Regions from separate parts of the Priestia sp. USM5 genome, predicted to be linked through region 2. Evidence: predicted binding sites of a transcription regulator. Region 2 holds the regulator's gene; each other region holds the start of a gene.
The links. The regulator Rex, encoded in region 2, represses fermentation and respiration genes when NADH is low (regulators of the CRP and FNR family bind a similar motif). The targets are predictions, from matches to a motif close to TTGTGAAATATTTCACAA.
Positions count from the first base shown of each region.

Region 1: the regulator Rex is predicted to act here: its motif matches at 2,442-2,459, upstream of ACWATA_RS15060 (cytochrome c oxidase subunit II).
Region 3: the regulator Rex is predicted to act here: its motif matches at 7,052-7,069, upstream of ACWATA_RS28745 (anion permease).

Region 1 is NZ_JBSGKN010000001.1:2,794,670-2,804,524, reverse strand. It holds gene xylB (xylulokinase) at 1-187, shown strand, start outside; gene xylE (D-xylose transporter XylE) at 489-1,910, shown strand; gene ACWATA_RS15060 (cytochrome c oxidase subunit II) at 2,648-3,586, shown strand; gene qoxB (cytochrome aa3 quinol oxidase subunit I) at 3,588-5,555, shown strand; gene cyoC (cytochrome o ubiquinol oxidase subunit III) at 5,557-6,156, shown strand; gene cyoD (cytochrome o ubiquinol oxidase subunit IV) at 6,157-6,453, shown strand; gene ACWATA_RS15040 (universal stress protein) at 6,604-7,098, shown strand; partial or broken gene ACWATA_RS15035 (SDR family oxidoreductase) at 7,450-8,309, shown strand; gene ACWATA_RS15030 (COX15/CtaA family protein) at 8,353-9,255, opposite strand; gene ACWATA_RS15025 (NAD(P)-binding domain-containing protein) at 9,647-9,855, shown strand, end outside.
Region 2 is NZ_JBSGKN010000001.1:4,415,014-4,424,868, forward strand. It holds gene ACWATA_RS23115 (AAA family ATPase) at 1-865, opposite strand, end outside; gene groL (chaperonin GroEL) at 1,024-2,655, opposite strand; gene groES (co-chaperone GroES) at 2,723-3,007, opposite strand; gene ACWATA_RS23130 (CPBP family intramembrane glutamic endopeptidase) at 3,307-4,035, shown strand; gene ACWATA_RS23135 (YdiK family protein) at 4,032-4,259, shown strand; gene tatC (twin-arginine translocase subunit TatC) at 4,286-5,041, opposite strand; gene tatA (twin-arginine translocase TatA/TatE family subunit) at 5,057-5,242, opposite strand; gene ACWATA_RS23150 (redox-sensing transcriptional repressor Rex) at 5,296-5,934, opposite strand; gene ACWATA_RS23155 (ABC-F family ATP-binding cassette domain-containing protein) at 6,393-8,327, shown strand; gene tsaD (tRNA (adenosine(37)-N6)-threonylcarbamoyltransferase complex transferase subunit TsaD) at 8,583-9,599, opposite strand; gene rimI (ribosomal protein S18-alanine N-acetyltransferase) at 9,596-9,855, opposite strand, start outside.
Region 3 is NZ_JBSGKN010000009.1:3,476-13,330, reverse strand. It holds gene ACWATA_RS28775 (PhoX family protein) at 1-865, opposite strand, end outside; gene ACWATA_RS28770 (PepSY domain-containing protein) at 1,247-2,089, shown strand; gene ACWATA_RS28765 (sensor histidine kinase) at 2,130-3,578, opposite strand; gene ACWATA_RS28760 (response regulator transcription factor) at 3,575-4,258, opposite strand; gene ACWATA_RS28755 (PepSY domain-containing protein) at 4,487-5,524, shown strand; gene ACWATA_RS28750 (class I SAM-dependent rRNA methyltransferase) at 5,718-6,917, shown strand; gene ACWATA_RS28745 (anion permease) at 7,196-8,629, shown strand; gene ACWATA_RS28740 (alpha-amylase) at 8,659-9,855, opposite strand, start outside.

The DNA of each region.
Region 1 (9,855 bases), 1.6 Mb from region 2:
AGCTTATGGCTGTGGCTGGTACAACTCATTGGAAGAGTGTGCAAACGTATTTATTACGTCTTCAAAAACATATTATCCTAACGCAGAACATGTACAAGTCTATAAACAGCTTTATGAATTATATAAAGAAGTATATCTTCAAACATACGACCTAAGTAAAAAGCTAGATGAATTTAAAGGGAAGTAATAGATTACAAAATATACAACCTTACTTTAAAAAGGAGCCTCATATGAAAGTAGCTTGTATTATTTGATTATGGTTGTATATCGATATACCTGACACAAAAGGAAGTATGGAAAATGCTGTAGTAAGATTTGATTCGATAGAAAAATACGTACGTTAGAGGGGAGGATAAGAGCAGTTAGTCCAATAGACGACGAAAATTTCTTTTGTGTTCCAAGAATTTGAAAACGCATTCAAATAAGGGCGAACTCAGTTAGAAATAGAACTTCTACTGTTACTCTTAACTAACTGCTTTTAACAACGCATGAAACAAAATCGAAACTCATTATATATTTTTTCTATTACCTTAGTTGCCGCTATCGGAGGGTTACTGTTTGGATATGATACAGCTGTAATATCTGGAGCTGAAGAATCATTAAAGGTGTATCTTATTGACAGCTTAGGGTTAGGATCTTTAGCACACGGTGTTACTGTATCAAGTGCTTTGATAGGATGTATTATTGGAGGATTGGTATCTGGTTATTTTGCGACGAAACTAGGACGCAAACAATCACTTATACTAGCAGCTATTCTTTTTATAGTCTCAGCGTTAGGAGCTTCTTATCCTGAGTTTTTATTTTTCACAAAAGGGGAACCGACACTCTCTTTGTTACTAGCTTTTAACTTCTACCGCATTATAGGTGGGATTGGTGTTGGCTTAGCATCAGCCATTTGTCCCATCTATATAGGAGAAATTGCACCGGCAGATATTCGCGGCAGATTGGTATCATTTAATCAATTTATGATTATTTTTGGAATGTTAGTCGTTTACTTCGTGAATTGGGGTATTGCAAATGGGGAAACCTTAGAATGGATTAATGATGTGGGTTGGAGATACATGTTTGCTTCAGGAGCTATTCCAGCTTTACTCTTTGCATCACTCTTGTTTTTAGTTCCTGAAACGCCTCGCTACTTAGCTATACAGAATCAAGATCAAAAAGCTTTAGCCATACTAACTAAAATTAATGGGTCTTCAGAAGCGAAATCAATTTTAGAAGATATTAAACAAACAATTTCTACCAATGTTTCGTCTGGAAAATTATTGGCATATGGAAAATTAGTTATCGTTGTAGGTATACTGCTTTCTGTATTTCAACAGTTTGTAGGAATCAATGTAGCTCTATATTATGCTCCGCGTATTTTTGAAAGCATGGGAGCAGCTAAAGGTTCTTCTATGCTGCAAACCATTATTATGGGATTAGTAAATGTTATTTTTACAGTAATTGCAATTTTGACAGTTGATCGTTTGGGAAGAAAACCTTTATTAATAACAGGGTCTATCGGAATGGCCATTGGAATGTTCGGTGTAGCAAGCATGGCTTTTTCAAACATCATTGGTATAGGGACGCTTGTATTTATCATTATTTATACAGCTTCCTTTATGATGTCATGGGGGCCAATTTGTTGGGTGCTCATTTCAGAGATTTTTCCTAATAAAATTAGAGGTCGTGCTGTAGCTATTGCCGTAGCTGCTCAATGGGCAGCTAACTATTTTATTTCCTCTACGTATCCTGTGATGATGGAATATAGCGGAGGATTAACATATGGTTTCTACGGTTTAATGAGTGTACTTTCTGCTTTATTTGTTTGGAAATTTATTCCTGAAACAAAAGGTAGAACTCTTGAACAAATGGAAAATATGTGGAGAAAAAAACAAGAGGCTTCAAAGAGTAAGAAGGCCATATAACCATTAAGCTTTTGCTTAGAGGAAAGATGAATATAAAACTTTCAAAAACACCTAAACTATCTTTAGGTGTTTTTAATATGTAACCTTTATGAAGAAAGTGGATAGCTTTTTTAAAGGATATTGCTATAGTGATAAGCCTCTTTAAAAATAGAAATATAGTTTTTTTATGAGGAGTGTTTTATCGTAAATATAAATAACGGTGCAATGAATTTACAAAAAATCTGGGGGGCATCCGCTATATACGGAATATCCTAAAGAATTAAAGTATGACCATGCTTCATGGGTTCCAACGTATCGGAATCAGAAAATGATTGATTGGATGTTTCAGCAAGTAAAGCAAACAAACTAGTAAGAAATAAAGCTCCATACTTCATTACTCCCAAAAAGCTCTTCCAGTTAATAAGAACTGGAAGAGCTTTTTTACTTTTATCAGAATCTACGCGCTAGGAGAAAGATATTTCACACCACATTTAACCAAATATGTGACGAAATTATGGTAAAGCCATTTAAACTAAATAAAAATTGCTTCAAGTGTGAGAAATATCACACCTTTTAAACATACAACATGATAATTTTTTAGGAGTAAGCAATATGTCATGACAAACTTCAATATGTTAGGAGGTTTTTAGCCTTTTGATCTGTTGAGATGCATCTCTAATATGAACGTTTATATACCATTATTATGTACAGAGATTTAAAGGAAGGGAGCCTGAGCTGAGGTGAGAAAGCAAAAATCAATGCATATTGTCAAGTTAATCATTCTCTCCGTATTCATCACAATTTTTTTAGCAGGCTGTGATAGTCGTTATTTGATTTTAAATCCACAGGGGGCGGTAGCTCAAAAAGAATACCAGTTAATTATTTTTTCCATAATTTTATGCGCAATTGTCGTTATTCCTGTTTTAGGTCTGCTTGTGTATATCGTTTTACGCTACCGTGATAAGCCTGGAAACAAGGCTCCGTATCGACCAGATTGGGACGATAGCAAGCGTCTTGAATTTATTTGGTGGGGCATCCCCATTATTATTATTGGCATTTTAGGTTTCGCTACGGCCAAGACGACTTATGAATTAGTAGATCCGCCGAAAAAAGATGTAAAGCCGCTAACGATTGAAGTAACGTCTCTTGATTGGAAATGGTTATTCCAATATCCGGATCAAGATATTGCGACAGTCAACTATGTCGAAATTCCAAAGAATGTGCCCGTTCAATTCGTGCTAACGTCAGATGCACCTATGAATTCCTTTTGGGTACCCCAGCTAGGAGGACAATTATATACAATGCCGGGAATGGCCATGGGGCTTTGGCTACAAGCTAATCACAAGGGAGAATATTTTGGTTCAGGTGCTAATTTTACGGGTGAAGGGTTCGCTCATATGAACTTTAAAGTTAAATCTACATCGACAAAAGAATTTAATCAGTGGGTAAGGCAAGTAAAAGAAACAGCACCAGCTTTAACAAAAGCTGATTATAACAGTCTTGCAAAACAAGGTCTTTCTTTAGAGAAATCGTATTCTACCATTCCTAAAGGTTTGTTCCAAGAAACTGTCATTAAAAACGGTGGTCAATATTATAGTCAGCATCACCATATGAAAAATGAAGACATGAAGACAATGAATGTGGCTTCTGATGAACAAGCACATACACAGCACGAGCACCAGGAAGGAGGAAACTAAGTTGTTAGACAAATTAAAAGATTTTTCATCTCATTTTTTTGTGACAGGGGAGCCAATGATTTACGGAGCCGATGTCGCCGTATTGTTAACACTAGCCGGTATTATTTTTGTTCTTACGTATCTTAAAAAGTGGAAGTGGCTATGGCGTGAGTGGCTCACAACGGTGGATCATAAAAAAATTGGAATCATGTATATGCTTTCTTCATTGTTAATGCTGTTTCGAGGCGGAGTAGATGCATTATTGATGCGTATGCAACTAGCATTTCCTCAGTGGCATTTTCTAGATTCTAATCATTACAACGAAATTTTTACTACGCACGGAACCATTATGATTCTATTTATGGCAATGCCGCTTATGTTTGCTTTCTTTAATATTGTTGTACCTCTTCAAATTGGAGCAAGAGATGTCGCCTATCCTTTTTTAAACGCGGTAAGCTTTTGGCTATTTTTCTTTGGCGCCATGCTTTTCAATTTGTCGTTTGTAATCGGAGGATCGCCAGATGCAGGGTGGTTGAGTTATCCGCCGCTTTCTGGCATGCAGTTCAGTCCTGGACCAGGTCAAGATTTTTATATTTGGGGCATTCAAATATCAGGTATTGGCAGCTTGGCTTCTGGAATTAATTTTATTATGACCATTTTAAAAATGCGTGCGCCTGGCATGAAACTTATGCATATGCCGCTATTCACGTGGTCTGTTCTAGCAAGCTGTATTATTATCATTTTCGCGTTTCCTGTATTAACCGTAACGCTTGCTTTATTGTTTATCGACCGCTTCTTTGACGGACACTTGTTTACCATGACCGGCGGTGGAAATCCGATGATGTACATTAACTTAATTTGGATGTGGGGACATCCTGAAGTGTATATCGTTGTGCTTCCGGCATTCGGCATTTTTTCTGAAATCGTTGCAACGTTTTCTCAAAAGAAGATATTTGGCTATAAATCTATGGTTTTTTCAATGATGATTATTAGCGTTCTATCGTATTTCACATGGGTGCATCATTTCTTTACGATGGGTGCAGGCGCTAATGTAAATGTGTTTTTTGCTATTACGACGATGGCTATCGGAATTCCAACGGGTGTTAAAGTGTTCAACTGGTTATTTACAATGTTCCGCGGTCGTATTCAAATGACCCAGCCAATGTTATGGACAATTGCTTTTATCCCGTGCTTTGTTGTGGGAGGAGCAACGGGTGTTATGCTTTCAGCAGCTCCCGCAGACTATCAGTATCATAATAGCTACTTTTTAGTTGCACACTTTCACCAAGTGTTAATCGGAGGCGTTGTATTCGGCTTTTTTGCAGGTTTGTACTATTGGTGGCCAAAAATGTTTGGCTTTAAGTTAAATGACCGTCTTGGCAAATGGGCATTTTGGACGTGGAATATTGGTTTTTATGTATGCTTCATGCCTCAATATGCACTAGGGTTTATGGGAATGACGCGCCGTATTTATACGTACGATTTTGACATGGGATGGGGACCGCTGAACGTTATCTCTACAGTGGGAGCCTTCTTTATGGGCATAGGGTTTATCTTTCAAGCATGGCAGATTCTTCATGGCATTAAGTACGGAGAACGAGATGTAACAGGAGATCCTTGGAATGGCCGCACATTAGAATGGTCCATTCCTTCACCTCCGCCGCACTACAATTTTGCAGTGATTCCAACAGTAACCGGGCAAGATGCGTGGTGGACGATAAAAGAAGAAAGAAAAAAGAAAAAAGCGAAGGAAGCAGCGGCTTTTTCTCCAATTCATATGCCAAAGAATTCAGGTATCCCGTTTATTATGTCAGTTTTTTGGTTCATTGCTGGTTTTGGCTTAACGTTCCACTGGGTATGGATGGCGATATTCGGTTTGACAGGAGTCGGAGCTTGTTTACTAGCTCGTTCTTTTCAATACAACTCGGATTATTATATTCCCGTTGATGAAATTCGACATACAGAAAATTCAGTAGGGAGGGTCGGGTAACATGGCATATGCGACAGCGCACCACGAAGAACATCATCATGAACATGATGAAGAAATCAAAGTTATGGGTTTTTGGCTTTTCCTCGTAACGGACTGCATCTTATTTGGAGCATTATTTGCTACGTATGCTGTTCTTGTTAATCATACTGCAGGAGGCCTTACGGGAAAGGAATTTTTTGAAGTCCCAGGATTTGTTTCTGAAACGTTTATCTTATTAACGAGCAGCTTTACAAGCGGATTGGCCGTGTTAAGCATGCACAAAGGAAAAATAAAGTCTTTAATTGGCTGGCTGATCGTAACTCTGCTTTTAGGTGTATGCTTTGTTGGCCTTGAAATTCATGAATTTCAAACTATGGTTCACGAAGGAGCAACCATTTCCACAAGCGCATTTTTTACGGCTTTCTATACACTAGTTAGTACACACGGGCTGCACGTTTCGGTTGGAATCATTTGGATGATTTCAATTACAATCCAGTTAAAACGATACGGAATTACCTCTGTAACAAAACGAAAAGTGACGATTATCAGCTTATACTGGCATTTTCTTGATGCCGTCTGGATCTTCCTTTACACGGTTGTGTATTTAATGGGGGTGATGTAGATGGAGAACCACGGGTCGTTAAAAGCTTATACAACCGGATTTATTTTCTCAATTATTTTAACCGTTATTCCTCTGCTGCTGGTATTAAACCACGTACTTGCTAAAAATATATTACTAGCTAGCATTCTAGGAATGGCCGTGCTTCAATTTTTCGTTCAATTGTTTTTCTTTATGCATATTAAAGACGGAGAGAAGCCTCGTTATAATGTGATGGCTTTAATACTTGGAATCGTTTTTGTTATTACGATTGTAGCAGGATCTGTTTGGATAATGACTTTTAACTCTCAAGTTCAATAAAAATGAAGCCGTGTACGATGTGCGCGGCTCCATTTTTTATTAATTTCTATAACTTGTGATAAAAATCACATACTTTCGCTTGCGCAAGAAGTACAATAAAAGTGTAGCAAAGAAAGTTCTTTATAAACGAATGTTAAAGGAGAGATTATGATGAATATGGCTTATCGTAACATCCTCGTAGCAGTAGACGGTTCTGTAGAAGCGGAGTGGGCATTCAAAAAAGCAGTTAACAGTGCGAAAAAAAATAACGCTCATTTGATAATTTGTCACGTTATCGATATACAGGCGTTAAGTCCATCACCTTATGCATTTTATACGGATACACGCTTTCAAGATGCAGAGAAATTTGCTGAAGAACTTTTAACCAACTATAGTAACCTAGCCATTAAGGCTGGAGTAACGAAAGTCGAGACCTTAATTGAACACGGTTCTCCTAAAACAAAAATATCTAAAAAAATTGCTCCCGATAAGCACGTTGATTTAATTGTATGCGGTGCAACCGGGTTAAACGCGGTAGAGCGTATCTTAATCGGAAGTGTATCTCAGCATATTTTACGCTATGCCAAATGTGATGTGTTAATCGTTCGCACGCCTAAAGAAGCTGAAGAGGAATCAAAGCCTTTACAAGTAGAACTAACAGAGTAACAGGTACAGACGAGAAATAAAGCTTGTTGTGCACAGCAAAATACAAAGCTCTCACCATTTCATTTATTTAAAGAGTGGGGGGAAACGTATTTTAGTTAAAAGAAGATCCGAACAAGGAGTCAAGGTTCTCAAGAGAGAACGTGACTCGTTCGGATTTTTTTATTGTGATGGTGAATGTAGTTTTCATGTATCCAGCTGTTTCTAGCTGTTGATTGAAAGGGAATAGCAGAAAGAAAGGTGAGGATAGTAGAGCACATCAAACATGTTTATGAAAGAAGAAGAGGGGAAGAACAAGCATATAGAAAACTTTTCCTTAGTTGGTTAAGGTTGATTTATAAAGGAGTGACGAATATGTCAAAGTTAAATAATCCATTAACTCAATATTTCCATGAAGACTATCCAAAGCAGTATCAAGAACCGCCTGGTGTACAAAAAGAAATGAACGTCATCCCAGACTGCGGGGAGAACAGTTACATAGGTGCAGGTAAATTAAAAGGCAGAAAAGCTCTTGTAACAGGTGGGGATTCAGGTATTGGCCGAGCAGCAGCTATCGCTTACGCAAGAGAAGGAGCGGACGTTGCGCTCAATTACTTGCCACAAGAGCAAACTGATGCAGAAGAAGTAAAAAAGCAGTACTCATACCTGGTGATGTAGGCGAAGAATCTTTTTGCAAGGAGCTAGTAGAAAAAGCTTATAAAGAATTAGATGGATTAGACGTTTTAGCGCTCGTAGCAGGTAAACAGCAGGCAGTAGAAGATCTTGCTGATTTAGAAACGGATCAGCTGCGCAAAACCTTTGAAGTAAATGTATTCTCTTTATATTGGACCGTAAAAGCAGCGCTGCCTTATTTACCGGCAGGTGCTTCTATTATTACCACAAGTTCTGTACAAGGCTATAGCCCAAGTCCTAATTTATTAGATTATGCAGCTACAAAGTTTGCCATTAACGGATTCACTCGCGGACTAGCCAAGCAATTAGCTCCAAAAGGTATTCGCGTTAACTCCGTTGCTCCAGGACCTATCTGGACGCCGCTTCAAATTTCTGGAGGGCAGCCAAGCGACGCTATTCCAGGCTTTGGACAAGATACACCTTTGCAGCGTGCTGGTCAGCCGGTAGAGTTAGCAAATGTATACGTATTTTTAGCTTCAACGGATGCAAGCTACGTAACAGCTCAAGTTTACGGAATTACAGGCGGAATAGAACTAGCTTAAAACAAAAAACACGTGCAGTTCATAACTGCACGTGTTTTTTGTTTTATCGTCTTTCACCTTTTAAAGTTTGTACACAAATGTAGCTAAGCGTAGCGAATAACGCTGTAATAAATGCCGAGTGAGACAGTGTAGCAAAGACATTTAAACGAGACATGACAACAAAGATACCGCTAAATATTTGAGCAAAGGTTAAAGCAACTGCAATGATGGACGCGTAGTAAATATCACGGCGAGTTTCTTTATACTGTTTGATAGCAGATACCATAATCCAAATGATAAGAACAAACAGCACAAGAGCAGCAAATCGGTGAGCAAAGTGAATGCCTGTTGTTCCTGATAGCTTTGGAATAAGAGTGTTGCCATAACAAGCCGGAAAGCTTGTACACGCTAAGCTTGCACCTTTGTGACGCACATATGCACCTAAATAAATATCGCAGTAGGTAAATATAAGCGTAAACCATGCGAGCCATCTAAATTTGCCTGTAACGGCTCCTTTAATAAAATGATCCGAACGGTCCTTTTGAATAACAAATATTGAAAGTAAAAATACACCGGTAAACGCAATAAGCGAAAGACCGAAATGCAGGGCTAGCGCCTCAGCTGACTGAGGCCAGATAACGGCAGAAGCCCCGAGCAACGACTCGATAACGATAAATGCAATACTCATGATCGCTAAAATTTTCACTTCACGGTTTCTGCGATAACGAATCCAAGCCCAAATAGAAAATGCTAAAACAAGAAGACCTGCAAATGCGGTAATCAAACGATGCGTATATTCAATCATTGTTGCTACTGCGTATTCGGGTATTAACTGCCCGTTACACAATGGCCACTCGTTTCCGCACCCTAATCCAGATCCTGTGGTTGTGACCAGACTGCCGGCAATCATTAAAATAAACATAACAATCGTTGTAAATATAGCTGTTATTTTAAATAAATTTCTCATACGTTGACTCCCTTTGTTGAGTTACTAATTATGACTATAGATTTGATGAATACGATAGTCAAGTAGTAGAGCGTAATTAACAAATAACTGTCACAAACTCGCACATGTTTTCCTTAAATTTGATGTCAGAAAAGCTTTCTTCACTAAGCTTTGTAATGGTTTTTTCCTTTTAAACAATGTAAATATGCTTTCATACATAAGATATAAAAAATTATATTAGTGATTTTATACAATTTGCAAAAAAAACTTTAGAGAGAATGGAGATACAATCATATTCCAAAAGTGATAATATAAATATAAATCAAATGATGTTATAAAACCTATCATTTTATGTTAGATATAAAATAAACTTTTTTATCACGGAGAAACTTTATTGAAAGGAGAGATAACGATGAGCTTAGAAGCTTTAAATAAAAGAGTAGAAACCGATCTTTCTTACCTTTCTTTCAGGAAACCAACAGAAGTACAGCCAATTATCCCTAAAAGTGGACACGTATACGATGTAATCATTATTGGAGGAGGTCAAAGCGGTTTAGGAACGGCTTTTGGCTTGCTGCGAGAACGCGTGTCAAATATTCTTGTTATTGATGAAAACCGTTC
Region 2 (9,855 bases):
TTAGCGTTAATCGATGTGCACACACATACGAAGCAAGCTCTTGAACATCATCAGGAAGACAGTAATCTCTTCCCTTTACTAACGCATATGCTTGAATAGCCTTCATAAAGGAAACCGTGCCACGAGGACTAATACCTAATGAAACATGTGGATGAGAGCGAGTTTTGCGAATAATTTCAATGATATAGTTCTTGATCGTATCATCTACATAAATACTGCTTACAGCTTTTTGAGCCTGTACTAATTCTGGAACGCTCATAACAGGTTTGACATCTTCAAGATTAACTTGAGTCGATACGCCATTTAAAATTTGAAGCTCCTCTTCTTGCGTAGGATACCCCATGCTTAGTTTGAATAAAAAACGATCCAGCTGCGCTTCCGGCAAATGATAGGTCCCATCAAAATCAACGGGATTTTGAGTAGCCATCACAAAAAAAGGCGCCGGAATTTCCCGGGTGATACCATCGGTTGTTACATGATGCTCAGCCATTGCTTCTAAAAGCGCCGATTGTGTTTTAGGAGAAGTCCTGTTAATCTCATCAGCGAGTACTATGTGGCTCATGATAGGACCTGGACGAAAATGAAATTCCATGTCTTTTGGACTGTAAATAGAAACACCTGTTACGTCGGACGGCAGCAAATCAGGCGTGAATTGAATTCGTTTAAATTCCGCATCAATTGATTTGGCCAGTGCCTTCACTAGCATCGTTTTTCCTACACCCGGTACATCTTCAAGCAAAATATGGCCCTCGGCAAGCAAAGCAACCAAACTCAACGTAGATACGTGACGTTTTCCAATCACAATTTGATCAATGTTTTCTAATACTTGGTTTAATTTATTATTAATATGATCCAGCTGAATCAACGACGCTCCCCCTTAAAACTCAGTTAAGCCTTGAGTTTAGTAAGTTTTCCAATAAACATAGTACTATCTTAACAAATTTTAAAAAAATCTGAAAATATTAACGCACACAAAAAAGCGACCAAGTGAGTACTTGGTCGCTTTTTTAGGTAGGGCAGTGATTACATCATGCCGCCCATTCCACCCATGCCGCCCATGTCAGGCATTGCAGGAGCTCCGCCTTCTTCTGGCTTGTCAGCAACAACTGCTTCAGTTGTTAAGAACATAGCCGCTACAGAAGAAGCATTTTGAAGAGCTGAACGCGTTACTTTTGTTGGGTCAACGATACCAGTGTCTAGCATATTTACCCACTCGCCAGTTGCAGCGTTGAATCCAGTTCCAACTGCTTCGCCTTTTAGACGCTCAACGATTACTGATCCTTCTAAACCAGCGTTGTGAGCGATTTGACGTACAGGCTCTTCAATCGCACGCAATACGATGTTGATACCTGTAGCAGTGTCACCGTCAGCTTCGATGCTTGCTACTTTATTATAGATATTTACTAATGCAGTACCACCACCAGCTACGATACCTTCTTCAACCGCAGCACGCGTAGAGTTTAATGCATCTTCAATACGTAATTTACGTTCTTTTAACTCAGTTTCAGTTGCCGCACCAACTTTGATTACAGCTACGCCACCAGCAAGTTTTGCTAAACGCTCTTGTAATTTTTCACGGTCAAACTCTGAAGTTGTTTCTTCAAGCTGAGCTTTGATTTGGTTTACACGTGCTAGGATATCTTCTGCGTTTCCTGCACCGTTTACAACTGTTGTATTTTCTTTTGTTACAACAATTTTAGAAGCGCGACCTAATTGATCGATGCCTGCTGTTTTTAAGTCAAGACCAAGCTCTTCAGTGATTACTTCTCCGCCTGTTAGGATCGCAACGTCTTGTAGCATTGCTTTACGACGATCACCAAAACCAGGAGCTTTAACAGCTACAGCTGTAAATGTACCACGAAGTTTGTTCACAACTAATGTTGCTAAAGCTTCGCCTTCTACGTCTTCAGCGATGATTAATAGCGGCTTGCCTTGTTGAACAACTTGCTCTAATACCGGTAAGATTTCTTGAATGTTACCGATTTTTTTGTCTGTGATTAAGATGTACGGGTCATCTAATACAGCTTCCATTTTATCTGAATCAGTTACCATGTAAGGAGATGCATATCCACGGTCAAACTGCATACCTTCTACCACTTCTAATTCAGTTGTGAAACCTTTTGATTCTTCAAGTGTGATAACGCCGTCGTTACCAACGCGCTCCATTGCTTCAGCAATTAATTGACCTACTTCTTCGTCAGCTGCTGAGATAGCCGCTACTTGAGCAATTGAATCTTTACCTTGAATTGGTTTAGAGATTGCTTTTAGTTCTTCAACCGCTACAGCTACTGCTTTTTCCATACCTTTACGGATACCCATTGGGTTAGCACCAGCCGTTACGTTTTTAAGACCTTCTCTGATCATTGCTTGCGCTAAAACTGTTGCAGTAGTTGTACCGTCACCAGCAACGTCGTTTGTTTTGCTAGCAACTTCGGCTACTAATTTAGCACCCATATTTTCAAATGCGTCTTCTAATTCGATTTCTTTTGCAATTGTTACACCGTCATTTGTAATAAGCGGTGAACCGAATTTCTTTTCCAATACAACGTTACGACCTTTTGGTCCAAGCGTTACTTTTACAGCATTTGCTAATGTATCTACACCACGTAGCATTGCGCGACGTGCTTCTTCGCTAAATTTAATGTCTTTTGCCATATTCTTTGACCTCCTCAAGATGTTCTTAATAATCTATTTTTTACGTATGATAAGTTTGTGGTTAAAATTAGCCGATTACAGCTAAAATATCGCTTTCGCGTAAAATTAAGTATTCAGTACCTTCGTATTTTACTTCAGTACCCGCATATTTTGAGAAGATGATACGATCGCCCGCAGCTACTTCTAAAGCTACACGCTCACCGCTTTCTAATACTCGGCCTGTACCTACAGCAACAATTTTACCCTCTTGTGGCTTTTCTTTTGCACTGTCCGGTAACACGATACCGCTTGCTGTTTTTTCCTCAGATTTTACAAGTTCAATCACTACGCGATCACCTAATGGCTTTAACAAGTGAAACAACCTCCTCAAATAATATGTTTGCATTTTTATTAGCACTCAACCTCAACGAGTGCTAACACAATTATTATATTAAAACAAAGTGGGTTTTTTTTGCAAGTATTAAACAAAAAAAATTTAAAATTTACGACAACTACATATAATAGTCTTAGATTTCGACGATTTTGAGAAATAAAGCATTCTTTTCTCTGTTCAATAATATGTATGTTACAATACGAGCAAGAAGAAATTACTAACTTTACAGTACTTCTTCGACATATATACATAAAAACCTTTTAAAGGAGTATAGAAGATTGGAAAAACGTTATTGGTATGTTATCCTCACTTACATCCTTATGCAGTTTTCAGGAGTTGTTGGTATACCGCTGTTAAAATTAACAGGAATATTTGATGACTATCCAGTTCGAACAGCGAATGTCATGCTTTTGACTTATTGGACTATCATTAGCTTTATCCTTGGTTTACTTATTGTCTTACTGCTGCTGCGCCGTGACATGTCCATGCGTATAGAACATGCTGGAAAAACGATTGCTGTTGTCTGGTCAGTCCTTGGGGTGTTTCTCGCTATGGCTGGTCAAGCTGTAGCAGGTATGATTGAGCACGCTCTTGGCATTACCCAAGTATCTGAAAACACACAAAATATTGTTAATCTTGTTAAAGCAACGCCGTTCCTTATTGTCGTTACGTCTGTTATTGGACCAATACTAGAAGAGATTATTTTCCGAAAGATTATTTTTGGTTCTCTTCACAAACGATACAATTTCTTTATCTCTGCATTTATTAGTTCCCTTATTTTCGCTGCGGTACACTGGGATTTTAAACATTTACTTGTGTATACAGCTATGGGATTTGTATTTGCATTCCTTTATGCAAGGACGAGACTAATTGTTGTACCTATTATTGCTCATGTTTTGATGAATACAATCGTTATTTTATCTCAAACTATTTTTGCAGATAAAATTATAGAAATGCAAAAACAAGCAGAACAAATGCAGTTCATTTTTGGAGGCATGTTTTTATGAAGAATATCCCTTTAACACGAGGGTTTATTTATATTATTATGGGGATTTTATTCACCTACTTGGCAATTCAAAATGCCCAGGAAACCGTCTGGAATTTCCCCACAATCTTATTTGCACTCGTAGCCGCATTCGATTTCAGGTTTGCGGTTCGCATCTTTATCTTGCACTACAAAATTAAAAAATTGCAGCAGCAATATAAAAATCAAGATGATTCATCCAAATAAAAAAACCACTGTTTCAGTGGTTTTTTTTACATACTAACATCTTCTCTTTCTTGCTCTGCCCTTGCCTTTAACACTTTGCGATACGAAATGCGGGAAATAATGATGCTGATTTCATACAAAATTAAGAGCGGCACTGTCACCATCATGTGCGAGAGCAATTCCGGTGGTGTAATAAGTGCGGCAATAACTAGCAGTACGAAATAGGCATATTTTCGAATTTGAGATAAAAACATAGGCGTTATAATTCCTAAACGCGTCAAAAACATAACGACGACAGGAAGCTGAAACAACAGGCCAAAAGGCAGTGTGAGCTGCATTAAAAAAGAAAAGTATTCATTAATGCCAATCACTTGGTTTACATTCAGCTCATCAGAAACGCGCGTCATAAAATCAACGACAAATGGAAACAACACAAAATAAGAAAAAGAGACACCGCCGATAAAGAGAAAAATGGAAACAGGAATATATCCAAGCGTTACCTTACGCTCTTTTTCATATAAACCAGGACTAATAAATGCCCAAAGTTGATACAGTGCAACAGGAGCTGCAAGTACACAGCCGATAATAACAGCAAATTGCATATAAATCTTAACTGGATCTGTTAACCGAAATGCATTCATCGTTAAATTCTTTGCCTCATCAGCATGCTGTAAATAGACAATAACCTTATCCGCTATAAAAAAGCCGCCAATTGTGGCAATCACAAAGAAAAATAAAACAATTAAAATGCGTTTTCGCAGCTCTCCTATATGATCATATATTGACATTTCTTGTTCGGTCATACTATGATCACCCTTTTACTCTTTGTCATCTACTTGACGCTGTTTATCTTTTTCACGATCTTCTGATGCACCGCTAGCGGCATGCTTAAACTCTCTAAGCGTTTGGCCCACTGATCTTCCTAGCTCCGGTAACCGTTTCGGTCCAAAAATAAGCAGTGCTACAATCGCAATAATAATCCAACTGCCTGCTCCAATCCCCATATTCCCACTCTCCTTATTAATTTAGACTTAAGGAAATCGTAACACAGTCCACCTTATTCAACAGGATAATTTTTCAAAAAATAGACAAGCGACTGTAATTCTACAGCAAGATCAATATGATGCAGTCGAATCTCATCCGGTACGTTTAAGCGTGCAGGAGTGAAGTTTAGAATCCCTTTAATTCCGCAATTCACTAAACGATCGGTAATTTGCTGAGCAACAGTTGCAGGAACGGTTAAAATCGCTACTGAGATGTCATCACTCATATAATCTTCCAATTGGTCAAGGTGATAAACCGGCACGTCGCCTACTTTCGTACCGACTTTATCTTCTATCACATCAAAAGCGCACTCAATTTTGGTGTTATTATTTTTAATAAAATTATAATTTAAAAAGGCCGTTCCTAGATTCCCTACGCCAATCAGTGCTACTTTCGTTACTTCATCTTGGTCTAACGTTTTACGGAAAAATGTAAGTAAATAATTCACATTGTAGCCGTATCCCTTTTTTCCTAATGCTCCAAAGTAAGAAAAGTCCCGACGAATAGTAGCAGAATCCACTTTCACTGCCTCACTTAACTCCGCTGACGACACACGCTGTTTACCAGAAGCATGCAAGTTTTTCAAAAAACGATAATAAAGCGGCAATCGTTTAGCCGTTGCTTGTGGTATTTTTAATTGTTCAGTGTTCACGTTGTACCCCCTCAGTTCATGTATGTCATTACTAACATTTTCAAGTCATATTGCATTACCTTTCACAAAGCATCAACCGCTTTGAGGTAGCGCTTCCAATTCTCTCTCTTTTCTCTTGTTTTATATATACTCCGCTTCACACCCCGAAGGCTTTTGTCTATCCAGCACTACTTAAAGTCGGTAGCTAGAACGAAGTAATTAGCCCTTCAAAGGATTCGTTTGTTAGTCATGACGGGTTTTCTACATCCATCATATATAAGTTCAGAGATGCACTTATCTCTTATTTTAACATAGTATCCTGTATAAAATGTGCAGGTAAAATCATTTTATTTCATGAATCAAAACATTCGCTTCATCATTTGTCCTTGTCCCTCTACAAATTACAAACGCTTGTAGGAAGAACTTGTAGTTGAAAATATGTTAAAATACACTATGGATATACTACTAGAGGTGAAAAAATGATTATTCTACAATTGAACGGTATTACAAAATACTATGGGGCAGAACCCATTTTATCGAATATAAAGTTAGAAGTACAATCAAAAGACCGCATTGCCCTAGTGGGACGAAACGGTGCTGGTAAATCAACTTTATTAAAAATTATTGCTGAGCAGCTTTCTTATGACAGCGGAGAGATTATCAAACCTAAAGGTGTTTCCATTGATTATATGGGACAAGATACAGTTCTTGAATCAACACTCTCCATATGGGAAGAAATGATGACTGTCTTTGCTCCGTTAAAGAAGATGGAAAAAGAATTACGTACGCTTGAAACGAAGATGGGCGATCCAGATATTTTTAATGATTCAGTTCAATACGAAAAACTAACCAAAGAGTACGATCAGCTTCAAGTAACGTTCAAAGATTTAGGCGGCTATCAATATGAAGCGGATACACGATCTATTCTTCACGGTTTCCGTTTTTCAAACTTTGACTACAGCACCCCTATTTCCTCCTTAAGCGGTGGACAAAAAACGCGCCTGGCTCTTGCAAAACTGCTTTTAACAAAGCCTGATTTGCTTATTCTGGATGAGCCTACCAACCACTTAGATATTGAAACTTTAGCATGGCTGGAACAGTTTCTGCAAGGGTATGAAGGAGCTATTTTAATCGTTTCACATGATCGTTACTTCCTTGATAAAGTCGTAAATCAAGTGTATGAAGTCGTACAAAAAACAACGGTGAAGTACACGGGCAACTACTCTAAATACCTTGTACAAAAAGCAGAGCGATATGAAAAAGAGTTGCGTCAGTACGAAAAGCAGCAAGATGAAGTCGCAAAGCTGAATGATTTTATTCAGCGAAACATCGCCCGCGCATCGACTACAAAACGTGCGCAAAGCAGACGTAAACAGCTCGATCGAATGGAGTTAATAAATCGACCTAACGAAGGCGAAAAATCAGCTAGTTTTTCGTTTGAAATTGAACGTCAAAGCGGAAATGAAGTCTTAAATCTGGAAGATGTGTCTATCGGATATGATGAACACAACTATGTCGTCCAAGAGGCAAACCTTCGCATTAAAAAAGGGGAAAGCCTTGCGTTGGTTGGTCCTAATGGCGTGGGGAAATCAACTTTATTAAAAGGCATTGTGGATAAACTCAGCTTCAAGACTGGGACCATTTCCTTTGGCTCAAATGTAATGGTTGGTTATTACGACCAAGAGCAAGCCAATTTAACGTCTAATAAAACCGTTTTAAATGAACTTTGGGATGACTACCCAGCCAAACCTGAAAAAGAAATCCGTACAGCGCTTGGAAATTTTCTGTTTTCAGGTGATGATGTACTGAAAATCGTTTCCACGCTCAGCGGTGGTGAAAAAGCACGTTTGGCTCTTGCGAAGCTTATGCTTCAAAAAGCTAACTTCTTAATTTTGGATGAACCTACTAACCATCTTGATTTAGATAGCAAACAAGTACTCGAGAATGCGTTAATTGATTACCCAGGGACTCTATTATTTGTTTCACATGACCGTTATTTTATTAATCGTATTGCCAATAAAATAGCAGAGCTATCTCCTGAAGGAGTAGAAGAATTTCTTGGAGATTATGACTATTATGTAGAAAAGAAAGCAGAAATAGAGGAAATCAAAGAATTAGAAAATATAAAAGCAAACGAAGAACGTACGGTAAAAGTAGATAAACAGTCCTATAAACAAGATAAAGAACAAAAGAAATTGATGAGACAGCGAACGCGCCGCATTGAAGAAATTGAAACTGAAGTAAACAAATTAGAAGCCGCCCAAGCGGCGAATGAAGAACTTCTTTGTGACCCTGAAATTTATCAAAATCACGAAGAAGTATCAAGATTAAACGGTGAAAATGAAAAAATTTCTTCACAGTTATCCACATTAATGGAAGAGTGGGAAGAATTACAGCTGCTTCTAGAAGAGTAGCCTATATTTTTGCGTATCTATTCATCCTATTTACTTGTTCATGCGCTTAAGAGCAAGCTTTATCCACTCTGTGAATAAATAGTGGATATCTGTCTGATTTTCATAATTAAAACTTGTTGATAACAGGTCCGTGTACTGAGTGCACGGACTTTTCCACATAATTATCCACAGTCAATTCTAAATTTATTGAATATTGTTGATAAATCATTTTTATCCACAAAAAAAGACGAATGAGAAATAAATCTCATTCGTCACTTACTCTTCCAAGTCCAAACCGGGGTTTGCATTTAATGACATATCTGAACGTTTTCCTTGAGCAAATCGTACGCTTGCTGCTGCTCCAATCATTGCGGCATTATCCGTACATAGAGATAGCGGCGGGATAATAAGCTCAATATTTGATAGGGGTTCAAATGCCTCTTCTAGCGCTGCTCTAAGCCCTTTATTAGCAGCAACTCCTCCTGCTAATAAAACTTGCTTAACGTTATATTCCTTTGCAGCTTTAATCGTTTTAGTTACTAACACATCAATGACACTCGCTTGAAAGCTAGCAGCAAGTGTTTGTGGAAGAATCTCTTCACCTTTTTGCTTCGCATTGTGGACAGTGTTAATAACTGCTGATTTTAATCCACTGAAACTAAAATCATAGGATCCTTCTTCTAGCCAAGCACGCGGCAAATCAATTAATGGCTCTCCTTCATGTGCAAGGCGGTCAATATGAGGTCCGCCTGGATATGGAAGGTTTAACGTGCGGGCTACTTTATCGTAGGCTTCTCCTGCTGCATCATCTCTTGTTTCACCGATCACTTTAAAATGACCGTGACTTTCCATGTATATAAGCTCCGTATGCCCGCCAGATACAACTAGCGATAAGAGCGGGAATTCTAGTTTTTTGATTAGCTGATTTGCGTAAATATGTCCTGCAATATGATGAACACCAATTAATGGCTTTTGATGTGCAAATGCTAGCGCTTTGGCTGCATTTACGCCAATAAGAAGTGCTCCCACAAGCCCTGGTCCTTCCGTTACAGCTATTGCATCTATATCTGCAAACGTCAAGTTCGCTTGATTTAAAGTTTCTTCAACTACTACTGTAATTTGTTCTACATGATGACGAGATGCAATTTCCGGTACGACACCGCCAAATCGTTTATGGCTTTCTATTTGAGAGGCCACCACATTGGCTACAATTTCATGACCGTTTCGAATCACAGCTGCTGCTGTCTCATCACAGCTTGTTTCTAATGCTAAAATTAATTGATTTTCATTCATAAATTCACCCACATAACTAATGCATCCTCATTGTTATCAGAATAATAATTCTTACGAATACCTCCAGGTTTAAAACCTAGCTTTTGATACAATGATTGTGCAATATGATTAGATACCCTAACTTCTAATGTCATTGACGTAGCACCTAGTTTTCGAAGAACGTCCATCACGTTGCGCAGCAGCAATTCACCGAGTCCCTTGCCTCGGTAGTCTGGCAATAGCGCAATGTTGGTTACATGTGCTTCGTCAATAACAA
Region 3 (9,855 bases), on a different contig from region 2:
GAGCGGTTTTATTATCTGGAAGTACCTGCATCATTTCATGTGAAAAACGGCCTGTGCTGTAATGTTTTACGACAGACGCATCGCCGCTTTCATCCACTGAAATTTCTGGAATCCAGCCGTAGTAGTAAGGGTTTGCTTTTGACGTGTCACCGAAATAAAGCTTAGCGAAGTTCGTAACGTCTTTATAAGAGCTAGATGCAGGGTCTTCAAAAGCGCGTGCATCAGGCTCGTATTCTTCTGAACCGAGGTGAGTACCCCAATCCGTTGTAGAGCCATTACACGGCGTCCACAAACCATTTACATTAGAAAAATCAATTTTTTTAGCATGGTTGACGGTTAGTTTTCCTGTTTTATCATCTCGGTCAACTTGTGTAAGCGTCATGGAAGCAGGAAGACCGGAAATCTCTTTTCCAGCATTATTAACAGATTCGTATTCATAATGTGAAATAATATAAGACTTACCGTTAATGGTAATAAAGCTGTTTGAATCCGGCGCGTCTGATACATACGGTGATGGCTGATCAGGAACGCTTCGGTCAATAATTGGATCCCCGTTTGCATCGATTGGTGTACCTGCGGCGATTAATTCTCCTTTATTATCGACAATTTTATCTTTTGAAAGAAAGAGTTGGTTATAGTTAAGCGGCGTTTCTTCCACACTTCCATCTTTATACGTTACTTTTACAGAGGCCTCTGTATACGTTTTAATCATATTCTCAATCGTAGTAGGTGCTTTCATTGGCTGAAACTCGACGCTTTTGATTTGTTTTGGATGTTGAACTGGATGATGCTCTGCTGCAAAAGCAGAAGCGGCGCTAGAAGCTAAGAGAGTGAGAGATAGTCCAAGAGATACTCGTTTTTTCATGGTTGATAACCTCCAAATCGTATTCATACATTTATTAAATCATTTGATTGTTGAGGAAATATGAAGAGAAGCAGTGGATTTGTTGAGCTGTTGTTAAGAACGTTGAACATTTAGATGACAAGTTTAACTAGAAGTTATTCAGCTATCTTTCAGAATTTGTTCAGATAGCATTCAGCTGGGCTTCATAGTGAATTCATGTTCCGCTCTTACAATAAACACATAGCTAAAGAGGACAAGAAGCGCTTTGGCTCGTACAGCAAAAGTGAAAGGTATTTTAGCAGGAAAAAACGTTACTCCAATGGCGCTATTTTGATAAATGACCGCTGCTAAAACCTTTAGCTTGTGCTGTAAATACATTGGAAATTACGCGGAGGTATAATCATGATTGGAAAAGTATTAGCAGGAAAAGCAGTAGTAGCAAAAGCCGTGGGAGGTGCCACAATTGGAACAGCTATCGCTCTTGGTTCAATGACAAGTGCATTTGCTTCAGACGGTCAGCACATTACTTCAACAAAAGCGTCGGCTCATACTGAAGCGGCCACATATACACAAGCTCAAGCAAAAACAATTGCTTTAAAGAACTGCGGAGGAACGGTTCAATCGGTTTCTTTTGAAAATAACGCCTATACGTTTTTAATTCACGGAAAAGATAATCAAGACCATCATGTGAAAGTAAATGCACACAGCGGAAAAGTGGTAAAGGTTGAAAAACTATCTTTTTCTCAAAGTGAGGCACAAGCAGTAGCGGTGAAAAACTGTGGAGGAACGGTTAAGTCTGTAGGCTTCAACGATGGAGTGTATACGTTCTTAATTCATGGAAATGATAGCCGTGATCACCACGTACAAGTCAATGCACAAAGTGGAAAAGTGATTCAAATTCAAAGCGCTGCATTTACAAAAGCACAGGTTCAATCAATTGCATTAAAAAATTGCAGTGGAACGATTCAATCGAGTTCATATGCAAATGATGTATACACATTTTTAATTCACGGAAAAGATAACAAAGATCACCATGTGAAAATAAACGCTGAAACAGGAAAAGTAATCAAAGTCGAAGCGGTAAAGTTTACGCAAGAACAAGCTAAACAAGCTGCTCTTCAACAGCACAAAGGAACGGTTCAATCTGTTTCATTCAGTGAACAAGCGTACACGTTTGTCATTAAAGGAACAGACAACGTACAACATACTGTAAAAATCAGTTCTCAAACAGGAAAAGTGTGCTGATTTGATACAAAAGACGATTGCTTCACGGCAATCGTCTTTTTTACGTCAAGGGCAATACGATTTCAAAAGCAGTTCCTGCATTCAATTTGCTCTCTACACGTATTTTCCCCCCGTGCAGCTCTATAATAGATGCGCTAATGGCCAAGCCTAAGCCCGCTCCTCCATATGCCCGAGAGCGTGAAGCATCAGCTTTGTAAAATCGCTCAAATAAATGAGGAAGGTGTTCTTGAGGAATACCATGACCGTTATCTTGTATTATTAACGAAAGTTCTTTCTCATTTATTTTTCCTATCACTTGAATAACTCCTGTAGTTGGATTTGTATGCTGTACGGCGTTGGAAAATAAGTTTAAAACAACTTGTTTAAATTGATCTTTGTTAATGTCTGATGGTAAACGGCTTGGAAAGTCGAATAAAACCTTTCTGTTCCTCGCCAATAGTATGAGTTGAGGTTTCATATCTAAAATCAACTCATCTACAAAACAGTATTCTTTTTGAAACGGTGGAAGTTGATCAAGCTGAGCAAGAAGCAGAAGATCCTGAATAAGTTTGTGCAGTCTTTTGGACTCTCCATACATGCTTTTTAATGCGTCGTTTAATTGTTCTGGATTACTGCTAGCCCCTCTTAATAAAACTTCTAAAAAGCCGTGAATAGATGTAAGCGGCGTTCGCAGTTCATGCGAAGCATCCGCAACAAAACGCCGCATTTGTTCTTTGGCTTCTGTTTCTGCTTTAAATGCTTTTTCAAGACGTTCAAGCATTTCATTAATAGAAAGAGAAAGGCGATCCATTTCGATTTGTCCTTGATTAACAGGCAAGCGGTCATGTAAGCTTCCGGCATTAATATGCTCTACTTTTTTAGTAGTAGTAAACAAAGGGACTAACGTCTGTTTTAAAACAGAAGAAAAAACAAAAAAAGCAATGGTCATTGCGGTAAGTGAAAGCATTAAAAAGATGAGCATTTGTCTGATTAAGAGGTCTCTTAATGATTCTGTGGGAGTATTAATTTGAATAACTCCCTGTATTTCTCCATCAAAGATAATGGGTTTTAAAACAATGACTTGCTCTTGATGACCATCCATTTTTTTTATGAGGCTCGTCGTGTTGTCCGGCTGTTTGCTGTTTTTCATTACTTGTTTGTATGCAGATGCAGAAAGCTTAGGGAAGTAAGAATGATGTGGATCCTTAGCCAGCCGTAAAAAGGTGCTTTTTTGATTGATAAAGGTAATATTAACGCCCGGGAAATAAACCATTGGTCTTGATGATTGTTTTACATTCTGGCTTGTTTCAATATCGTGCTTCCAGACATCATCGGGAATCAAGTGAATTTGGTCTTCGATGCTTCTAATTTTATTTGTGTAAATAAATTGCTTCATAAATACGTATTGAAAAACGCCTATCAGCATCAGTAAACTCAAAATAACGAGTAAACTTCTAGATAAAAGCTGAAGGCGAAGAGAGTTCAAATGAAAGAAACGTTTGTGCTTCATGAAATATCAATCCGGTACCCTACACCGCGAAGCGTTCGAATAACGGTTCGGCTATGGTCCTGTAATTTTTCTCTCAGTGATCGAATGTATACTTCAACAATGTTTTCTTCTCCTCCAAAATCATATCCCCACACTCGATCTAAAATGGTGGATTTACTTAGTACGAGACCGTGATTAATAACTAAGAATTTTAAGAGTGCATATTCAGTAGGGGATAAATCAAGTATGTGATTAAGGTATTTAATTTCTTTGCGGCGGTCATCAATTTTAAATGGACCGATGGATACTTCGTCTAATAAGTTGGGAAATTGATTGCGGATTCTAGCTTGAATGCGCGCAAGAAGTTCTTCAAAACTGAAGGGTTTGACCATATAATCATCTGCTCCAATAGTCAGCCCCTTTACTCGATCGTCCACTTGATCTTTTGCTGTTAGCATGATGACAGCTATATTCCCCATTTTCTTTAACAAGCGGCATACTTCAAATCCATCCATTCCCGGAAGCATAACATCTACAATAGCGATATGAGGCTTGAATTCTTTGGCTATATTAATGCCTTCCATTCCGTCTTGGGCAGCTTTGATATCAAATCCTTCATTCGTTAACCCTAAAGATAAAAACTGTAAAATAGTTGGTTCGTCATCTATAAGCAAGACTTTAATTCCTTTTAGTTGATCCATCATGGTGAAAACTCCTTTGCTCCTCTACTTTCTATTATGCTTTTTTATCTGAAACAGCCCTGAATAATAGCTGAAAGCAAGCTGAAAAATAGTAGCTATTCTTATATCTTCAGCTAACTTTAAGCTTCTATTCGTCTTATTCTCAGAAATCTTTTGCATAATGAACGGCGTACTAGATAGAACGCCATAGACGGAAAGTCTAATGGTGAAGGAGGAGGAAATGTAAGGATGATTAAATGGGCAAAAGTATTGTCTACATCTGCTTTAGGAGCTGCAGTTGCATTTAGCTCTATTACAACGAGTCACGCTGCAGAGATGAAGACAGCGAAAGCAGAGACAACTGAACATGTCAGTATCTCGCAAGCTCAGGCAAATGGTATTGCTCTGCAAGATTGCGACGGGACAGTCACATCTACGGAATTTAAGCAAGAATCAAGTGTGTATGTGATTACAATTGCAACGAATAACCTTGAGCAAAGAATCGTAGAAGTAAGCGCAAGCACTGGAAAAGTAGTGAAGAAGCAAGAAGTGAAGTTATGGACACAAAATCAAGTGAAAGAATCCATTTCTAAGCAGTATACAGGAGCGATTCAATCTATTACATTTAACAAAGAAACGCATGAATATACGTTAACTGTAGTAGATGGCAAAGTAGAATATACGCTAACCGTGGATGGTCTAACGGGGAAAGTCATTCATGAGAATAAAAAAGAGCTGCAGCTAATATCAGAGCAAAAAATAAAAGAAGCAATTGTTAAACAATATAGTGGTTACGTATATAGTCTAGAGTTTAAAGAATCCGCTAGTCAGTATGTCGCAGTGATTCTTAAAGATAGCACTCAATATACGGTAACGTTAGATGCTTTCACAGGAAAAGTAGTTAATACTTCTCAGCAAGCAGTGAAGCTATTAACGAGACAAGATGCAAAAGATCTTGCACTGGCTACATATGCAGGTAAGGTGAAAATGGTAGAATATGATCAAAACGCAGCGATTTTCACAATAAAAATAATCAAAGATAATACGGAATACACCGTTACAATCGATGCGGTTTCGGGTGAAATCACACATGTAAAACATGATAAGCTTCAGCCGTTAACGGAGACCGCTGTAAAAGTTCTTGCTTTAAAACATCAAGAAGGAAAAGTAGAGCATATTGAGCTTATAACAGAAAACTCAATAACTGTATACGTGGTGACTTTAGTGAGCGGAAGCAAGCAGCAGACGCTTAAGTTCGATGCATATACTGGACAAGAGTGCTCATAATTTTTTATCTTAAAACATAAAACATACATTTCATTTTTCATTCATATCAAGCAGAGGGTGCTTCAAGGCATCCTCTGCTTTTCTATTTTGTAACTGGAAACATTACCGGTTATCTATGTTAAGATAAATGTAGATTATTCTCGTAAAATGGATAAAACTAGAATGAACTAAATTAAATAGATAGGGTGTACACATGAGAAAAGAAGTACAAGTTATAGCCAAAGAAGCTTTTATTAAAAAAGTGAATAAAGGTTATCCACTCATTGAAAAAGATGCGCTTGTTGATGGTCATAAACTGCAAGAAGAAGGCGTTATTATTAACTTAGTCACTCCAAAAAATCAATTCTTAGCCAAAGGCTATTATGGAAAACAAAACAAAGGCTACGGATGGATTCTGACGAAGAAGAAAAGTGAACAAATTGACGCGGCGTTTTTTGTACGAAAAATTCAGCGAGCTATTGCCTCTCGTCACGATTTTTATGCGTCTGAAGATACAACTGCTTTTCGTGTATTTAATAGTGAAGGTGACGGAATTGGCGGCTTAATCATTGATTATTATGACGGATATTACGTCACGAGCTGGTATAGTGAAGGAATTTATCAATTTAAAGAATACGTTATTGAAGCTTTAAAATCTGCGCCTAACTTTAAAGGGCTGTACCAGAAAAAACGTTTCAACGTAAAAGGGCAGTATATTGAAGAAGATGATTTTGTAGTAGGGGATAAAGGTGAGTTCCCTTTAATTGTAAGAGAAAATGGTATTCGTTTTGCCGTTTATTTAAATGACGGAGCGATGGTTGGGGTCTTTTTAGATCAGCGAGACGTCCGTAAAACGATTCGAGATAAATATGCAAAAGGAAAGACCGTTCTAAACATGTTTTCGTATACAGGCGCATTTTCAGTGGCGGCCGCTCTTGGAGGAGCTGCGAAAACAACAAGTGTCGACTTGGCCAATCGCAGCTTGGCAAAAACAATTGAGCAATTTAGTGTAAATGGAATTGATCACGAAGCACAGGACATTATTGTGGAAGATGTTTTTAAGTATTTTAAATATGCGGTTAAGAAGAATATGACGTTCGATCTTGTGGTGCTAGATCCGCCGAGCTTTGCTAAATCGAAAAAGCATACGTTCAGCGCGGCAAAAGACTACAAAGATTTATTAAAAGAAGCCATTGCTCTTACAAAGCCAAATGGTGTCATTGTAGCTTCGACGAATGCAAGTAATTTTGATATGAAAAAATTTCATTCGTTTATTGAAAAAGCTTTTAACGAAAAAGGGGAACGTTACAAAATGATGGAGCAGTTCTCTCTTCCAGCTGATTTTAAAACAATAAAAGAATTTAAGTCAGGTGATTATCTCAAAGTCGTGTTTATTCAAAAAGTAAATCGTTAAATGCAAGGCTGCATGATGAACTCATGCAGCTTATTTATTTTGATGAAATAACGCTTACAAGCTATTTTGAAGGGAATAAAATGAAGGTGAAAGATAAAAATTGTCAATATGTATGATAAAATAATAAAGGAATTATGCTCAACACTTCACAAATTTACAATATCATCCTTATGAAACGTATTTTTACAATTATTTTATTTTAAAGGGGACAAGTATTGGGTACGAAGGGGAAAGAGCATACTACTATTATTATTTAAAAACATGAAAGGAGAAAGATTATGGCTGAAACAACTAAAAAGCCTGCCGGTGAAGTGAAGTTTATTCCTTTATTAATTTGTCTGGCAATCGGACTTGTTTTATGGTTTATTACACCTCCGTCCGGACTTGATGTGAAGGCTTGGCACTTATTCGCTATTTTTGTGGCTACTATCGTAGGTCTTATCATTAAACCATTGCCATTAGGCAGTGTAGCTATTTTATCTTTAACCATTATTGTATTAACTAATACATTAACACTTGAACAATCGCTCAGCGGTTTTCAAAATACGACGATTTGGTTGATCGTTATTGCATTCTTTATTTCTAGAGGTTTTATTAAGACTGGTCTAGGAACAAGGGTTGCCTATATCTTTGTTCGTTTGTTCGGTAAAAAGACGTTGGGACTATCGTATTCTCTTATCGTAAGTGATTTACTTTTATCACCTGCAATGCCGTCTAATACAGCACGAGCTGGAGGAATTATTCTTCCAATCATTCGTTCTTTATCTGAAACATACGGATCGAGAACTGGAGACGGTACGGAGCGCAGAGTCGGTGCTTTCTTAACAAAAGTATCGTTTCAAGGAGATATGATTACATCGGCTATGTTCGTAACGGCAATGGCGGCCAATCCTCTTGCTGTTAAAATGACGGAACAAATTACAGGAAAGACTATTTCATGGGTTGGATGGGCAGCGGCTGCAATCGTACCTGGAATTATTAGTTTAATTGTGATTCCGCTCGTTATTTATAAGCTGTATCCGCCAGAATTAAAAGAAACGCCGGAAGCATCTGAAATTGCAGCAAAAAAACTAAATGAAATGGGCCCGCTAAAGAAAGAAGAATGGTACATGATTGGGGTATTTTTACTTCTTCTTGTGCTGTGGATTTTTGGCGCTAATTTAAATATTAATGCAACAACAACTGCTTTTATTGGTCTATGTGCGCTGCTTTTAACGCAAGTGTTAAGCTGGTCGGACATCAAAAAAGAACAGGGAGCATGGGATACATTAGTCTGGTTTGCTGTTTTGGTTATGATGGCAACTTTCTTAAATGATCTAGGCATGATTCCTTGGTTCAGTGATCTGATGAAAGGCACTGTTAGTCATATGTCTTGGATGACGGCGTTGATTGTACTAGCTATTGCGTATTTTTATTCTCACTACTTTTTTGCGAGTAACACGGCTCACGTCAGCGCTATGTACGCAGCATTTCTATCTGTCATCGTGGCCGCTGGTGCGCCTCCGTTACTGTCAGCATTAATTTTAGCGTTCTTTAGCAATTTATTTGGCTGTTTAACTCACTACGGCAGTGGACCGGCACCGGTGTTCTTCGGTAGTGGATATGTAACGCAGCAAAAATGGTGGTCGCTCGGCTTTTTAATTTCAATTATTCATATTATCATTTGGATTGGAATTGGCGGCTTGTGGTGGAAACTGCTAGGTCTATGGTAAAAAAAACAGTGGCGCAGGCCACTGTTTTTTTATGCTTCAGCCCAAACGGATACAGAGCCGCCATTTACAGGGAAGTGTCCGTAGCCGTCTTCTTCAATCACAACTTGGTCTTCTCGGTTCTTTGTGAAGTCGATCCACGTTTGTCCGCTTCGGTGTTCGCCGACGAACATTCTCTTTTCGCCGTCTTCGCCGTTTGACATCACCACAGCGCATCCAGACTTCTCAAATTCCTCTACACCATGCCTTACCCATCCAATGGTATTCGGGTGATCAAAATAATCGTCTTGCTGTCCGTATGCTTTGTCATAGCGTACGTGCAAGAGAGCAGAAATATCTTTTTCTTTTCCCTCAATTGGATGCTCTCCGCCTATCCCAAAATAGTCTCCGTAAAATACACAAGGATAGCCGTCTTCACGAAGTAAAATTAGAGCGTAAGCACTTTGTTTGAACCAATCTTCTACCCAAGATTCTAAAGATTCATTTGGCTGAGAGTCATGGTTATCTACAAATGTGACAACATTCAACGGATGAGTCTTAACCAATGTATCATCAAAAATTGTGGTTAAATCAAAATCTCTTCCTTGCTGAGAGGCTTCATGCAGTTTGTAATGCAGCGATACGTCAAACAAATCAATTTGATAATCAATAACGTCTAAAAATTCCTGACAGGCTGTTAATTCTGGATTCCAAAACTCTCCCACAAAATAAAATGGCTTTTCTTGAGAAGAGGACAATTCGTGAGCAAACTCTTTAATAAAATCATGGTTAATATGTTTAATGGCGTCTAATCGGTAACCGTCGCACTGCAGGGTGTCTGCTAACCATTTTCCCCATTTGATCATTTCTTCTCGAACTTCAGGGTGGTCGTAATCAATATTCGCAAACATTAAATAATCGTAGTTGCCAAACTCTTGATCAACATTTTCGTTCCAGCTTTTGTTTTCCCCGGCAATACGAAACACACCTTCTTTTCCGTTTTTATCATCGTAATCAGTGCCATTAAAATGATTAAAGTTCCATTTGAAAGAAGAATATTGATCGCCGCGCCCTTCAAATGTAAACTTTGTCCACCCTTCAATTTCAAAGGGTTCAGAAATCTCTTCTGTTCGGTTCATGGGGTCTACTTCAATGACGTGGAAGGTTTCTTTTTCATCCGCTGCAGCTTTATGATTCATCACAATATCAACATAGACATTAATTCCGTGATTATGACAGGCATCAATTGC